4 regions of the Bradyrhizobium sp. BR 10261 genome follow, and region 1 is predicted to be linked to each of the others. Evidence: predicted binding sites of a transcription regulator. Region 1 holds the regulator's gene; each other region holds the start of a gene.

Region 1 (3,203 bases):
GTGACGCTGCCCACAGTTCTGCCCCCGTCGGACCGGTCTGCCGGATCATGCTGGACATGAGCCCTAGTGCCCGAAGCGTAAGCTTCGCAGCAGTATAGCCCTTTTTGCGTCGGCCCTCCCGCTCGGCTAGAACCTTGCCCGACCGAGTCCTTGATCTCGTTGCGGGAGTTCGCCGTGGCACTGATGCCGGTTTCCGATGCGCTTGCCGCCGTGCTCGCCGGTGCGGAGCCTTTGGCTGAGGAAATGATCGCTCTGGATCAGGCCTTCCATCGCGTGCTCGCGCGGGACGTCTCGGCGCGGCGGACGCAGCCGCCCGAGGCGATGTCAGCGATGGATGGTTATGCCGTTCGCGCGGCTGATGCTGCGAAGGTTGATGCGCAGCTCACGGTGGTCGGCGAGGTTGCAGCCGGCCGCCCATTTGCGGGAACGGTCGGTGCCGGCGAAGCCGTCCGGATCTTCACCGGCGGCGTCGTTCCCGCCGGCGCCGATGCGGTCGTGATCCAGGAGGACACCATCGCGGACGGCAAGCGCATCACGATCAAGGAAGCCGCCGTCGCCGGGCGGCACATTCGCCCCGCCGGGATCGACTTCCGCGAGGGCGACGTGCTCCTGCGCAAGGGCGCACGGCTCACCGATCGGGACCTTGCGCTCGCCGCGGGCATGAACCATCCGCAGCTGAGCGTTCATCGCCGTCCTAAGGTCGCGATTCTCGCAACCGGCGACGAGCTGGTGATGCCGGGCTCGACACCCGGCCCCGGCCAGATCGTCTATTCCAATGGCTACGCCCTGCACGCCCTCGCCCGCAGCGAGGGTGCCGACACCATCGATCTCGGCGTCGCCGCCGACACGCTTGCCGCCACGACCTCGGGCATCCGCCGCGCCCGCGAATCCGGCGCCGACATCCTGATCACGACCGGCGGAGCGTCTGTCGGTGACCACGATCTGGTGCAGCAGGCGCTTCGGCACGAAGGTATCTCGATGGCGTTCTGGAAGATCGCGATGCGGCCGGGCAAGCCGATGATGAACGGGCAGCTCGGGCCGATGCGCGTCATCGGCCTGCCCGGCAATCCCGTGTCATCCTACGTCTGCGGCTTCCTGTTTCTGGTGCCGCTGATTCGCGCGCTGTCGGGCCGCTCAATGATTCATCATCGCCGCGAACGCGCCGTGCTCGGTCGCGACCTCGGGGCCAATGACCAGCGCGAGGATTATCTGCGTGCGCGTCTGGAGACGCGGGACGACGGCACGCTCGTCGCTCTTCCCGTCAACCACCAGGATTCCTCACTGTTGGCGAATCTCGCTGCGGCACAGGCACTTCTCGTGCGCGCGCCGTTCGCAGCGAAGGCCGCTTCCGGCACGCCTTGCGAGGTCTTGCGACTGCCGGAGTGAGCGCGCCGACGCAACTGTTCCGCGAACTTTGTCGCGTTCACGGTAAATTAAGCAGTTGCGGAACATGTATCGAACATATAGGGTCCGTTCATGATTTGTTTCGAGCATGTAGCGGCTTACTGCTGAATTCAGCGTCTCGGAATCGAGCGACATCGTCAGGGGGATTTTGGTCGAGATGTTAACGCGCAAACAATACGAGCTCCTGCGGTTCATCAGCGAGCGATTGAAGGAAAGCGGCGTGCCGCCCTCCTTCGACGAGATGAAGGATGCGCTCGACCTGCGCTCCAAGTCGGGCATCCATCGCCTGATCACCGCGCTTGAGGAGCGCGGCTTCATCCGCCGCCTGCCCAACCGGGCCCGCGCCATCGAAGTGATCAAGCTGCCTGAACTCCAGGCGGCTGCCGGCAGCCGTCGCGGCTTCACGCCGAGCGTCATCGAGGGCAATCTCGGCAAGGTGCGCACGATGTCGAGCCCGCCCGTCGATGAGGGCGAACGCCCTGTCGCAGTTCCCGTGATGGGCCGGATCGCGGCCGGTACGCCGATCGAGGCCTTGCAGACGCGCAGCCACACCATCAGCGTCCCGCCCGACATGCTCGGCGCGGGCGAGCACTACGCGCTCGAAGTCCGCGGTGATTCCATGGTCGATGCCGGCATTCTCGACGGCGACATGGCGCTGATCCAGCGCAACGAGAGCTGCGACACCGGCGATATCGTGGTGGCCCTGATCGACGACGAGGAAGCCACGCTCAAGCGTTTCCGCCGCCGCGGCGCCTCGATCGCGCTCGAGCCGGCAAACGCCGCCTACGAGGTCCGGATTCTGCCGCCCAACCGGGTCAAGATCCAGGGCAAGCTGATCGGGCTGTACCGCAAATACTGAACGCGGCGCACGCCGCCACCTGGCAAGCGCGCCCTCAAGGTTGAAGCGGACGATTGTCCGCTCCGGCTGGATAGTTTTTCTGGTTTTCTCCAGATTATCCGGCCACCTCTCCCGCGCTACATCCCCGGCACGCCATGACGAAGCACGCATCGCTTCGCAGGCCTTGCGAGACCGAGGAGACCGCCATGCGTAAGATCATTCTGAGTACCGTCGCGATGGCGCTGATCGCAATATCAGCGTCGCAAACCTTCGCTGCGCAGCCGCAGCATCACGTTCGCAGGTCGCCACAGGCGACGAACGAACAATTCCGCAATGCCCGCAACGCCGTCGGGCAACAGGCGCAGCCGGCCTGGCCTTATTCGGGTTGGTCGGCACCGGCTGGGCGCTAACGAAGAAGCTCTCGGAATGCACGGAAGCAGCCTTTGTTCCTCGGACATCTGAAAAAGAAATTGTGATGGCAGCCTGCAGACTCAAGCCGCAGATTTGCCCCCAACATGGCATATGATCGCAGGCTTCCACTCTGATAGAGGCCTGCGCCTCAGAAGAGGCGCGGGTGCTCTATCGCTGATGAGGAGCACCCGATGTGTGACTATAGCTTGCATGCCGTCGCGACGCGTCCCGCAGAAGTCGGCGAGACGATCGTCACGACAACCTTCCGCGGCACCTCGACGCGCGGCTTCGCCTCCGAAGCCGACATGTCGGTCGCGGTCTGCCTGCTGCCGGGAACGGAGCTCGCCTTCGCCGACAACGTCCGCTACGACAACAGGTGGATCTGGACGCGCACTATCAATTCGCGCGTCGGCAAGTTCGGCAAGGTCGATCCGCACATTCCCGATCGTCATCACGACGCGATCGAATTCCCCGATGGCAAATACGTGCTGGTGACCCAGCTCGTCGAAGGCCAGCGCGCAACCGTGCTGCAACTGCCGGTGACCCAGCC
Region 2 (3,203 bases), on a different contig from region 1:
ATCTCACCGCCTTCACTTCGGCAGCAGCGCTTTCAGCTTGTCGACGTCGCGTATGTTCATCTTGAAGCCGCCGGGCATCACGATGTCGCCGGGCTTCTGGTCCGGCTTGCAGGCGCCGAGCCATTTCGCTTCCAGCGTCATGGAGGTGTCGCGCCCCGCGGTGCCGGCGGCGCCGCCTTGCGCATGGGACGAAGTCTTCACGGTGTAGGCCGAGTTGAAATCGCCTGATATCTCGGCATGCGAGGTCGTGTTGATGCCGGCGACGCTGCACTCGGAATCGCTGATATAGCCCGTCGCGGTTTTCTTGACGTCCTGCTTGGAGCAGATCTGCTTGGCCATCGGGGAAACGTTGTTGGCCATCTCCTTGTCGACGCTCTCGTCGGTGCAATGCTGCATGGTCATCTCCGGCATCGCCGAGCCTGACCTGACCATCTTCATTTCCCAGAGGCCGGCCTTGCGCACCGGCAGATCGTCGGCCAAGGCGCTTCCTGCCGACACCAAAAGACAAGCGACTGATCCGAGCAAAGCAAGCTTGCGCGTCATAGGAGAGACTCCCGGCCGAGACGTCGTGGCTAGCGTTTCGAAAGCGCCTTAGTAGAGCGTGCGGATCGGCCGGTCGGCAGCGCCGTAGGGCACCCAGCGGCAGGAAAACGAGATGTAGCCGCCCTCATAGGCCTGCACTGCGAGGAATTTCACCACCTTGCCATAGCGCGCGCAGTGATCGACCGCGACCTGACGCGCATCGACCTGCGTCGCCATCGAATAGGCGATGATGCCGCCGGTGTCGTTGCCCTTGAACGGCGGCACCGGCAGGATATCGGCGCGCGCCGACTGGCTCGCCATCATCCCCGAGACAACCAGGCTGGCAAGAAGGCCCGCAGCCGCAATGATTCGCATTCCCGTCACTCCGATTGGTTGCCCCCAGCTTACGGTGCGGGCGCGGCGGTGAAAAGAACGGAAGGCCTGCCAGATGCGACGTTGTGATCAACTCCTGGCCGAGTGTTGCCGCGCTGCACTTGACCTCCCCCGGCCTTCGCGGCACCGTCCAGCCTCCGCAAGACCAGCTGTCCGGATTGCCCATGCGCGCCCCCTCCCCGAAATCGTTCCGCTTTGCCGCCGTCCTCGGCCTCATGTTGGGAGCGCTGTCGCTCGGTGAGGCCAAGGCGGCCAATCCGCTCGAGCTGAATTTCTGGCTGAGCGGACCGCGCTACGACGGCCGCGTTGCCGAATGCGACAAGGCGCTGCCGACGATCTCGACCCAGTTCTGGGAGAAGGAAAGCTCGTTCTGGAATTCGCCGCTGCAGATCACGGGATTCGCAAACGTTCACGAGACCGCCTTCCGCCCCTGGGCATCGGACAACATTCCGCGCCGCTACTGCACCGGCGAGGCCATGCTCACTGATGGCAAGATGCGCCGGGTGCACTTCTCGATCATCGAGGATGGCGGCTTTGCCGGTTACGGCCAGGGTGTCGAATGGTGCGTGGTCGGGCTCGACCGCAACTGGGCCTACAATCCGTCCTGCCGCGCCGCCAAGCCTTGAACTGAAGAGCCTTAAGCCGAAGCGCCTGATTCGGCCTGATCAAGCGACCTGAGCGGCGGTCGCCCGAAATTTGTTCTTGAAATGTTCTGGATGGCTGCTAGGCTGATTGCACAGTCTAGTTGAGGGGCGTCGCCATGTTTCATTTTAGATTGCATTCGTTCTCCCGCCTCCTGATCTCGCTGACCCTTGCGGCGGGGCTGGTTTCGCTGGCGGGTGGCGCGAGAGCCCAGGACAAGCGGCAGAACGCACCCGGCGAGTTCGACTTCTATGTGCTGTCACTGTCGTGGTCACCGTCCTTCTGCGAGGAAGCGGCAGAGCGCGGTCGCAGCGGCGGGCGTTCGAACATCCAGTGCGAGGGACGGCCCTATTCCTTTGTGGTGCACGGGCTGTGGCCACAATATGAGAGCGGCTTTCCGGAATATTGCCAGCGGCCGTCACCGCGGCTGAACCGCAACATCGTCTCCTCGATGCTCGATCTGATGCCCGCGCCAGGCCTGATCTTCAACGAGTGGGACAAGCACGGCACCTGCTCCGGGCTCGACGGCCGGAACTATTTCGAGACGATCCGCAAGGCGCGCGCCGCGATCAAGATTCCGCCCGAGTATCTTGACCTGTCGCAGGCCAAGACGGTGGCCCCCGGCGAGGTCGAGGAAGCCTTCATCAAGGCCAATCCGGGCCTGAGCAACGCAGCCGTCTCAGTCACTTGCAACCGGACCCGGCTCTCCGAGGTTCGCATCTGCCTCAGCAAGGACCTGCAATTCCGCGCCTGCGAGGAGCTCGAACGCCGCAGCTGCCGCCGCGACCAGGTGACGATGCCGCCGATCAGGGGTGGTTAGCCCCGTCATTGCGAGGAGCTCGCGACAAAATTACGAAGCAATTTTGCGCTGATGCGACGAAGCAATCCAGACCGTCTCGGCGGAAAGATTCTGGATTGCTTCGCTGCGCTCGCAATGACAAGGGGTGAGATCACATCCGACAATTTGGTCCGCCCCATGAACTACCGCCACGCCTTTCACGCCGGCAACTTCGCCGATGTCATCAAGCACATCGTGCTGGCGCGTATTCTCACCTATTTGCAGGACAAGCCGGCCGCCTTCCGGGTCATCGACACCCATGCGGGTGCTGGCCTCTATGATCTCGACAGCGACGAGGCACGCCGCAGCGGCGAGTGGCTGACGGGAATCGCGCGGCTGATGCAGGCGCGCCTGTCGAACGAGACGGTGGCCCTGACCAGGCCCTACATGGACATCGTTCGCGCCTTCAATCCGAAGGGCGAGCTCAAGGCCTATCCGGGCTCGCCCCTGATCGCCCGCGGCCTGATGCGGCCGCAGGACCGTCTCGTGGCCTGCGAGCTCGAGCCGAGAGCCCGCAAGGCGCTGATCGACGTGCTGCGGCGCGACGAACAGGCGCGCGTGGTCGATCTCGACGGCTGGATGGCGCTGCCGGCTTTCGTGCCGCCGAAGGAGCGGCGCGGGCTGGTGCTGATCGACCCGCCCTTCGAGGCGAAAGACGAGTTCGAAAGGCTGAGTGAAGCCTTCTCCACGGCCTTCGCGAAATGGCCGACCGGTATCTATGTGATCTGGTATCCCGCCAAGTCCAGGCGCGCCACCGATACGCTGGCGCAACACGTGGCCCGCACCGCAGCTGCAGCAAAGACGCCTG
Region 3 (3,203 bases), on a different contig from region 1:
GGGCGCCGTCACCCGCGGCTGGCTCGGCGTCCAGGTGCAGCCGGTGACCGCGGAGATCGCCGACAGCCTCGGCCTGAAGGCGGCACGCGGCGCGATCGTCGACAATCCGCAGGATGGCAGCCCGGCGGCAAAGGCCGGCATCGAGGCGGGCGACGTCATCACCGCGGTGAATGGCACCGCGATCAAGGATTCGCGCGATCTCGCCCGCACCATCGCCACCCTGGCGCCGGGTACGTCCGTGAAGCTCGACGTCGTCCACAAGGGTGACAGCAAGACGGTGACGCTCGCCCTCGGCGAGCTGCCGAACGAGCGGCAGGCCAAAGCAGGCAATCAGTCCGATGACGGCAAGACCCAGCAGACCCCCGGCACGCCGCGTCTCGGCCTCAGCCTGGCGCCATCAGGCGAAGTCCAGGGGGCCGGGCAGAAGGGCGTCGTGGTCACCGAAGTCGATCCGCAGGGACCGGCCGCGCAGCGTGGCATCCAGACCGGCGACGTCATCCTCAATGTCGGCGGCAAGGCTGTTTCCAACGTCGCGGAGGTCCGCTCCGAGCTGGCGCAAGCCAAATCATCAGGCAAGAACAGCGTGCTGTTGCAGGTGAAGAGTGCGGAGGCGACCCGGTTCGTCGCGGTGCCGCTCGCCTGATCTCGCGAGCCTGACGGCAAATTCAAAAGGCGGCCTTTCGGGCCGCCTTTTTCGTGCGCGCCTCTCGAGATACCCACAGGCCGACGATAACATTCTCGTTAACGGCAGCAATGATGACGGGTTCGTCCGAAAAAGCCGCGTTCGCTGGTCAGACTTCGCCAATACTGTTGCGCTTAGGCGGCAATGAAGCCGCAGAGGCAAGTTGCAGGAGTGGAACTTCGGACGTCCGGCTGTTTTGTTGGAACCGGCCGATGTCCGTATTTGATCGGTGCCGACATGGATCGATTGAAGCTCTCGCTGAAGCTCGGGCTGCTCGTCGCGCCCTTCCTGCTGTCGACCGGAAGCGCCTTGGGACGCGATGACGGTCGCTTCACCGACTCGCCGCTCAAACCCTGGTTCGACAGTTTGCGCAGCCATCTTGGTCCGTGCTGCTCGGATGCCGACGGCGTTGCCGTGGCCGATCCCGATTGGGACTCGCATAATGGTCACTACCGGGTGAGGCTCGACGGAGAATGGGTCGATGTCCCCGACGAAGCCGTGATCACCGAGCCAAATCGCGCCGGCCGCACCATGGTCTGGCCGGTCAAGACGGTGTTCGGCGTTTCGATCCGCTGCTTCATGCCCGGGAGCATGATCTGACGGCGGCCAGCGTCACCGCCTGGAGGATTTGCGCTTCGAGCTCTTCTTGCTCGTCTTTTTCTTGGACGTCTTTCGCTTCGACGCCTTCTTCGGCACCTTCTTGCCTTTCTTGCGCGCTTTCGACAGGCCGATCGCAATCGCCTGCTTGCGGCTCTTTACTCGTCCGCCGCGACCGCCGCGTCCGCTCTTGGCGGTGCCTTTCTTGTAGCGCCGCATCTCGCTCTCGACATCGCTGCCGGAGCTACGTGAATAGCGGCGCTTCTTTGCCTTGCGTGCCATCAGCTCTCTCCCATGGCTCTGCAAGAGAACAGGAGTGCTGACCCAATGTTCCAAAAGCGCCCGGCGACAGACCCTTCAGAAAGAGTTCGCGAGCTCGATCTCTGCCTCCAGGATCTGGATGCGGCGTGCGGCTTCGGCAAAGGACAGATCGCGATCGTATTGCGCGGGCTGGTAGGCCTCCTCGCTCAGCCGCTTGAGCCGCAGCCCCTGCGCCCGGGTCATCTGCTCCATCAGAAAAGCCTTGGCGTTCGGAAAAGTCTTGGCGTCGTATTTACCCTGAACCTGCATCTTGCTCTCCATCCTGAATTCGTGGCTTGACTATATGTTCTTATTTTGTTCTAACAAGCCATGGACAACAGAATTAATGAAATTCGACGTAAAATCAGCGCCTTGAGGCTGGAGATGGCGGATGTCGAGGCGTCCGTGCGCGATCTCGTCAATCGCGACCGCGATTGCAGCGAACGGGCGAGAGCGCAGATCGAGCTGCGCCGGAAGATCAACCTGCTGATCAGCGAATGGAAGGCCGCGGGCGGCGGCGAGGTGTTGCCGGACATCCGCCACCGGGTGCGTCTGCGTCCGCTGAAGAACGAGAACAGGCCGGTACGCCGCTGAGGCGCTGGTGAAGGGAGGCTGGCCGTGGAGGAAGACCCGGACACCTACCGGATTCTGAGACTGCGCGCCGAGATCCTCGAATTGGGCTCCGCCATCCGGCAATTGCAGCGGGAAGGCCTCGACGACGCCGCCGCCCAGATCCTGATCGCGCGCAAGCGGGCCCGGCTCGATCAACTCGTGAAGACGAGCTCCGCAGTCCGTCCCCTTAACATCCCTGACATCCGACGCAGCTAAAGCGGTCGCGCGACGCGACAAGCGGAGTTCGTCCATGCCGGATGCCGAAATGGCCGCCTTGCTGCAGGCGGTGCTCGATGAAGTCTGCGCAGGCGTACCCGCGTGGGACACGACGACGCGCGAGCGCGTTGCGATGCGATTGCGTGCAACCGCACGCCAGGACCGCTGCTCATTCGAGGATCTGAAGCGGGCTGGGCGGGACGCGCTGACCCGCGCGCCGACGATGTGGCGGTGAGGGACGTCCCGATGTGAATGCGGTTTCAGGAACGATCGCACCGCGCCTGATTTGACTGCGACCACCCCGAAACAGAAGGAGTGTTCCATGGAGCTCAGCGGCAAGACCATTGCGATTCTCGCCACCCATGGCTTCGAGCAGTCGGAACTGGAGGTGCCGCGCGACCGTCTGAAGAAAGCCGGCGCGACGGTTCACGTGATCTCGCTCGCGGAAGGGGAGATCAAGGGCTGGGACATGAAGGATTGGGGCCGGCCGGTGAAGGTCGACAAGACACTCGATCAGGCCGTCAGCACCGACTACGACGCAATCGTTCTGCCCGGCGGGCAGATCAATCCCGACCTCCTGCGCGTGCAGCCAAAGGCGCTGGCCTTCATCAAGGAGATCTTCAACGCCAAGAAGGTCGTCGCTGCCGTCTGCCATGCGCCTTGGCTGCTGATCGAGACCGGCATCGCCAAGGGCCGCAAGATGACGTCCTACAAATCGATCAAGACCGACGTGATCAACGCCGGCGCGTTGTGGGAAGATTCGCAAGTGGTGGTCGACCAGGGCGTGATCACGTCG
Region 4 (3,203 bases), on a different contig from region 1:
CGGGCCAGGTCGGATACGCCTGGAACAACGTGCTGTTCTACGTGAAGGGCGGCGGTGCCGTGGTTGCCGACAAGTATAATATCTACACCGCGCCCGGATTCGTCGGAGCCGGCACCCTGCTCGCCTCGGCCAGCGACAACCGCTGGGGCGGCACGGTTGGCGCCGGCCTCGAGTTCGGCTTCGCGCCGAACTGGTCGGTGGGCGTTGAGTACGACCACATCTTCCTGGGCAGCAGGACTCTGACGCTCAACGCGCCCGGTGGCACCGCATTCCAGACCGATCGCATCAGCCAGAATGTCGACATGGGTCTTGTCCGCGTCAATTATCGCTGGGGCGGCCCGGTCATCGCGAAATACTGATCCACCTGAATTCGTTTGAGAATAAAGGCCGGCCTCGTGCCGGCCTTTCGCTTTTCTGTTCCCGACGGGAACCATGGGTCAGCCATTCTTACATTTGTATTTGTTGTGGCTTTTGAGAGACGCAGCTTGCAGCTTTCGTGGTGTAAGCACGGCACCATTTGGACCGCAGCGTCCGATGCCCTTCCGATCTTGCGGAAGGCAACAACAGAAACTGGGACTGGGATAAGTTGAAAATGAAGAAGGTTTTGTTGGCTTCGGCCGCTCTGATCACCCTCACCGGCGCCGCTTCGGCTGCCGATCTGGCAGCGCGCCCCTACACCAAGGCGCCCGTGGCCGTGGCCTCGGTCTACGCCTGGACCGGCTTCTATCTCGGTATCGTCGGTGGCGGCGCCTGGGAAGCTGCTTCTGGCGACCCGAAGATGAAGGGTGGCTTCGTCGGCGGCACCGCCGGCTACAACTGGCAGACCGGCAACGTCGTGTTCGGCGTCGAGGCCGATGGCGCCTGGGCTGACGTCAGCGCTACGGCGACCGGCGCGACCGTCGTCCCCGGCTTCGGTATTGTGACCACCACCGCGTCGTCCAAGACCGACGCAATGGGCACCGTCCGCGGCCGTATCGGATATGCCGTCAACAACGTCCTGTTCTACGGCACTGGTGGTTATGCCTGGATCGACAACAAGATCACCCTCTCGGCCCTGGGCGTATCCGCGTCGGACAGCAAGTGGCACTCCGGCTGGACCGTAGGTGCGGGCGTCGAGGCGTTCTTTGCTCCGCAGTGGTCGGTCAAGGGCGAGTACCTCTATCGTAGCCTCGGCAGCGAGAATTACTTCTCGAGCCTCGGCACGCCGCTGTCGTCCGGTACGATCAACTTCCACACCGTGCAGGTCGGCGTGAACTATCACTTCGGCGGCCCGGTGGTCGCGAAGTACTGATCTTCGCGACCGACGTCGCATCGTCACGAAAGGCCGGCCTCGCGCCGGCCTTTTTGTTTGCGCGCCTGGTTCCTGCTGCCAAGTCCCGCCAGTGCGCCAACAATCCGTTGACGATTCGCAAGTCCCACTGGAAATCCGTCTTCGTTCTTCCTACGTTCGCTCAGAACCCCATTGGCGCCGATCCCGGTTCCGGGCGAAGCGCGCCTTAAACGTTGGCGCGATCGCGTAGCTTTGGGATTCCTTGAGGGCAAACCGGATGGATGAAGTGATCAAGGCGAAGCGCCAACAGCAGAACGCGGGCTCCAGCCTGCGCGCAATTACGATTCGTGGCGCGCGCGAGCACAACCTCAAGAACATCGACGTCGAGATTCCGCGCGACAAGCTCGTGGTGTTCACCGGCCTCTCCGGGTCCGGCAAATCCTCGCTCGCCTTCGACACCATCTACGCCGAGGGCCAGCGCCGCTACGTCGAGTCGCTCTCGGCCTATGCCCGCCAGTTCCTGGAGATGATGCAGAAGCCCGACGTCGACCAGATCGACGGCCTGTCGCCGGCGATCTCGATCGAGCAGAAGACGACGTCGAAGAACCCACGCTCGACGGTCGGCACCGTCACCGAGATCTACGACTACATGCGCCTGCTCTGGGCGCGCGTCGGCGTGCCGTATTCGCCGGCCACGGGCCTGCCGATCGAGAGCCAGACCGTCTCGCAGATGGTGGACCGGGTGCTGGCGCTGCCTGAGGGCACCCGGCTTTATCTGCTGGCCCCCGTCGTGCGCGGCCGCAAGGGCGAGTACCGCAAGGAGCTCGCCGAATGGCTCAAGAAGGGCTTTCAGCGCGTCAAGATCGACGGCACCTTCTATGAGCTCGCGGAAGCGCCTGTTCTGGACAAGAAATTCCCGCATGACATCGACGTCGTGGTCGACCGCATCGTCGTCCGCGCCGATATCGGCCAGCGCCTTGCTGAAAGCTTTGAGACCGCACTGAAGCTCGCCGAGGGCCTCGCCGTGGTCGAGTTCGCCGACGCGCCGGCCGCAGCGCCGGTCGAAGAGAAAAAGAAGACGGCCAAGATCCACGACAAGAGCGGCCCCGAGCGCATCCTGTTCTCGGAAAAATTCGCCTGCCCGGTCTCCGGCTTCACCATCCCCGAGATCGAGCCGCGCCTGTTCTCGTTCAACAATCCCTATGGCGCCTGCCCCGCCTGCGGCGGCCTCGGCGTCGAGCAGCATGTCGACGAGGATCTGGTGATCCCCGACAAGGAGCTCGCCATCGGCAAGGGCGCGATCGCGCCCTGGGCCAAATCGTCGTCGCCCTATTACGTGCAGACGCTGACCGCGCTCGGCAAGCACTACAAGTTCACGCTCACCACAAAATGGAAGGATCTGCCGAAGAAAACGCAGAACGCCATCCTGCATGGCTCCGGCGAGGACGAGATCAAGTTCTCTTACGAGGACGGGGTGCGCTCCTACGATACCAAGAAGCCGTTCGAAGGCGTCATCACCAACATCAACCGCCGCTACCGCGAAACCGAGAGCGAGTGGGCGCGCGAGGAACTGGCCAAGTATTTCCACGACGTGCCCTGCGGCGCCTGCAACGGCTTCAGGCTGAAGCCCGAGGCGCTTTGCGTCAAGGTCGGCGGCAAGCATATCGGCGAGATCTCGGAGCTGTCGGTGAAGGGCGCCGGCGCCTGGTTCGAGACCGTGCCTGATGCGCTGAACGCGCAGCAGAACGAGATCGCCGGACGCATCCTGAAAGAAATCCGCGAGCGCCTGACCTTCCTGCTCGACGTCGGCCTCAACTACCTCACCCTCTCCCGCTCCTCCGGCACGCTGTCCGGCGGCGAGAGCCAGCGCATTCGCCTCGCCTCGCAGATCGGCTCGGGGCTGACAGGCGTGCTCTACGTTCTGGACGAGCCG

Evidence for each region. Region 1 encodes LexA, which represses DNA repair genes until DNA is damaged. Its sites were predicted from a motif close to TGTTCNNNNTGTGTTCNG; they were not measured.
Region 2: a site for LexA is predicted at 1,613-1,630, ahead of HYH07_RS33465 (ribonuclease T2 family protein). Genes of this name have one in related genera too.
Region 3: a site for LexA is predicted at 1,885-1,902, ahead of HYH07_RS00355 (DUF3072 domain-containing protein). Genes of this name have one in related genera too.
Region 4: a site for LexA is predicted at 1,434-1,451, ahead of uvrA (excinuclease ABC subunit UvrA). Genes of this name have one in related genera too.

What each region holds. Positions count from the first base shown of each region.
Region 1 is NZ_JACOFQ010000031.1:73,539-76,741, forward strand. Features, by position in the region: gene HYH07_RS29325 (hypothetical protein) at 1-4, shown strand, start outside; gene glp (gephyrin-like molybdotransferase Glp) at 175-1,386, shown strand; gene lexA (transcriptional repressor LexA) at 1,562-2,263, shown strand; gene HYH07_RS29340 (hypothetical protein) at 2,449-2,652, shown strand; gene HYH07_RS29345 (hypothetical protein) at 2,845-3,203, shown strand, end outside.
Region 2 is NZ_JACOFQ010000044.1:30,162-33,364, reverse strand. Features, by position in the region: gene HYH07_RS33480 (DUF3617 family protein) at 13-543, opposite strand; gene HYH07_RS33475 (hypothetical protein) at 592-897, opposite strand; gene HYH07_RS33470 (hypothetical protein) at 1,080-1,541, shown strand; gene HYH07_RS33465 (ribonuclease T2 family protein) at 1,676-2,377, shown strand; gene HYH07_RS33460 (23S rRNA (adenine(2030)-N(6))-methyltransferase RlmJ) at 2,534-3,203, shown strand, end outside.
Region 3 is NZ_JACOFQ010000001.1:72,225-75,427, forward strand. Features, by position in the region: gene HYH07_RS00340 (Do family serine endopeptidase) at 1-643, shown strand, start outside; gene HYH07_RS00345 (hypothetical protein) at 920-1,282, shown strand; gene HYH07_RS00350 (DUF6496 domain-containing protein) at 1,295-1,561, opposite strand; gene HYH07_RS00355 (DUF3072 domain-containing protein) at 1,637-1,849, opposite strand; gene HYH07_RS00360 (hypothetical protein) at 1,964-2,173, shown strand; gene HYH07_RS00365 (hypothetical protein) at 2,198-2,407, shown strand; gene HYH07_RS00370 (hypothetical protein) at 2,442-2,642, shown strand; gene HYH07_RS00375 (type 1 glutamine amidotransferase domain-containing protein) at 2,730-3,203, shown strand, end outside.
Region 4 is NZ_JACOFQ010000018.1:4,674-7,876, reverse strand. Features, by position in the region: gene HYH07_RS21110 (outer membrane protein) at 1-359, shown strand, start outside; gene HYH07_RS21105 (outer membrane protein) at 593-1,291, shown strand; gene uvrA (excinuclease ABC subunit UvrA) at 1,548-3,203, shown strand, end outside.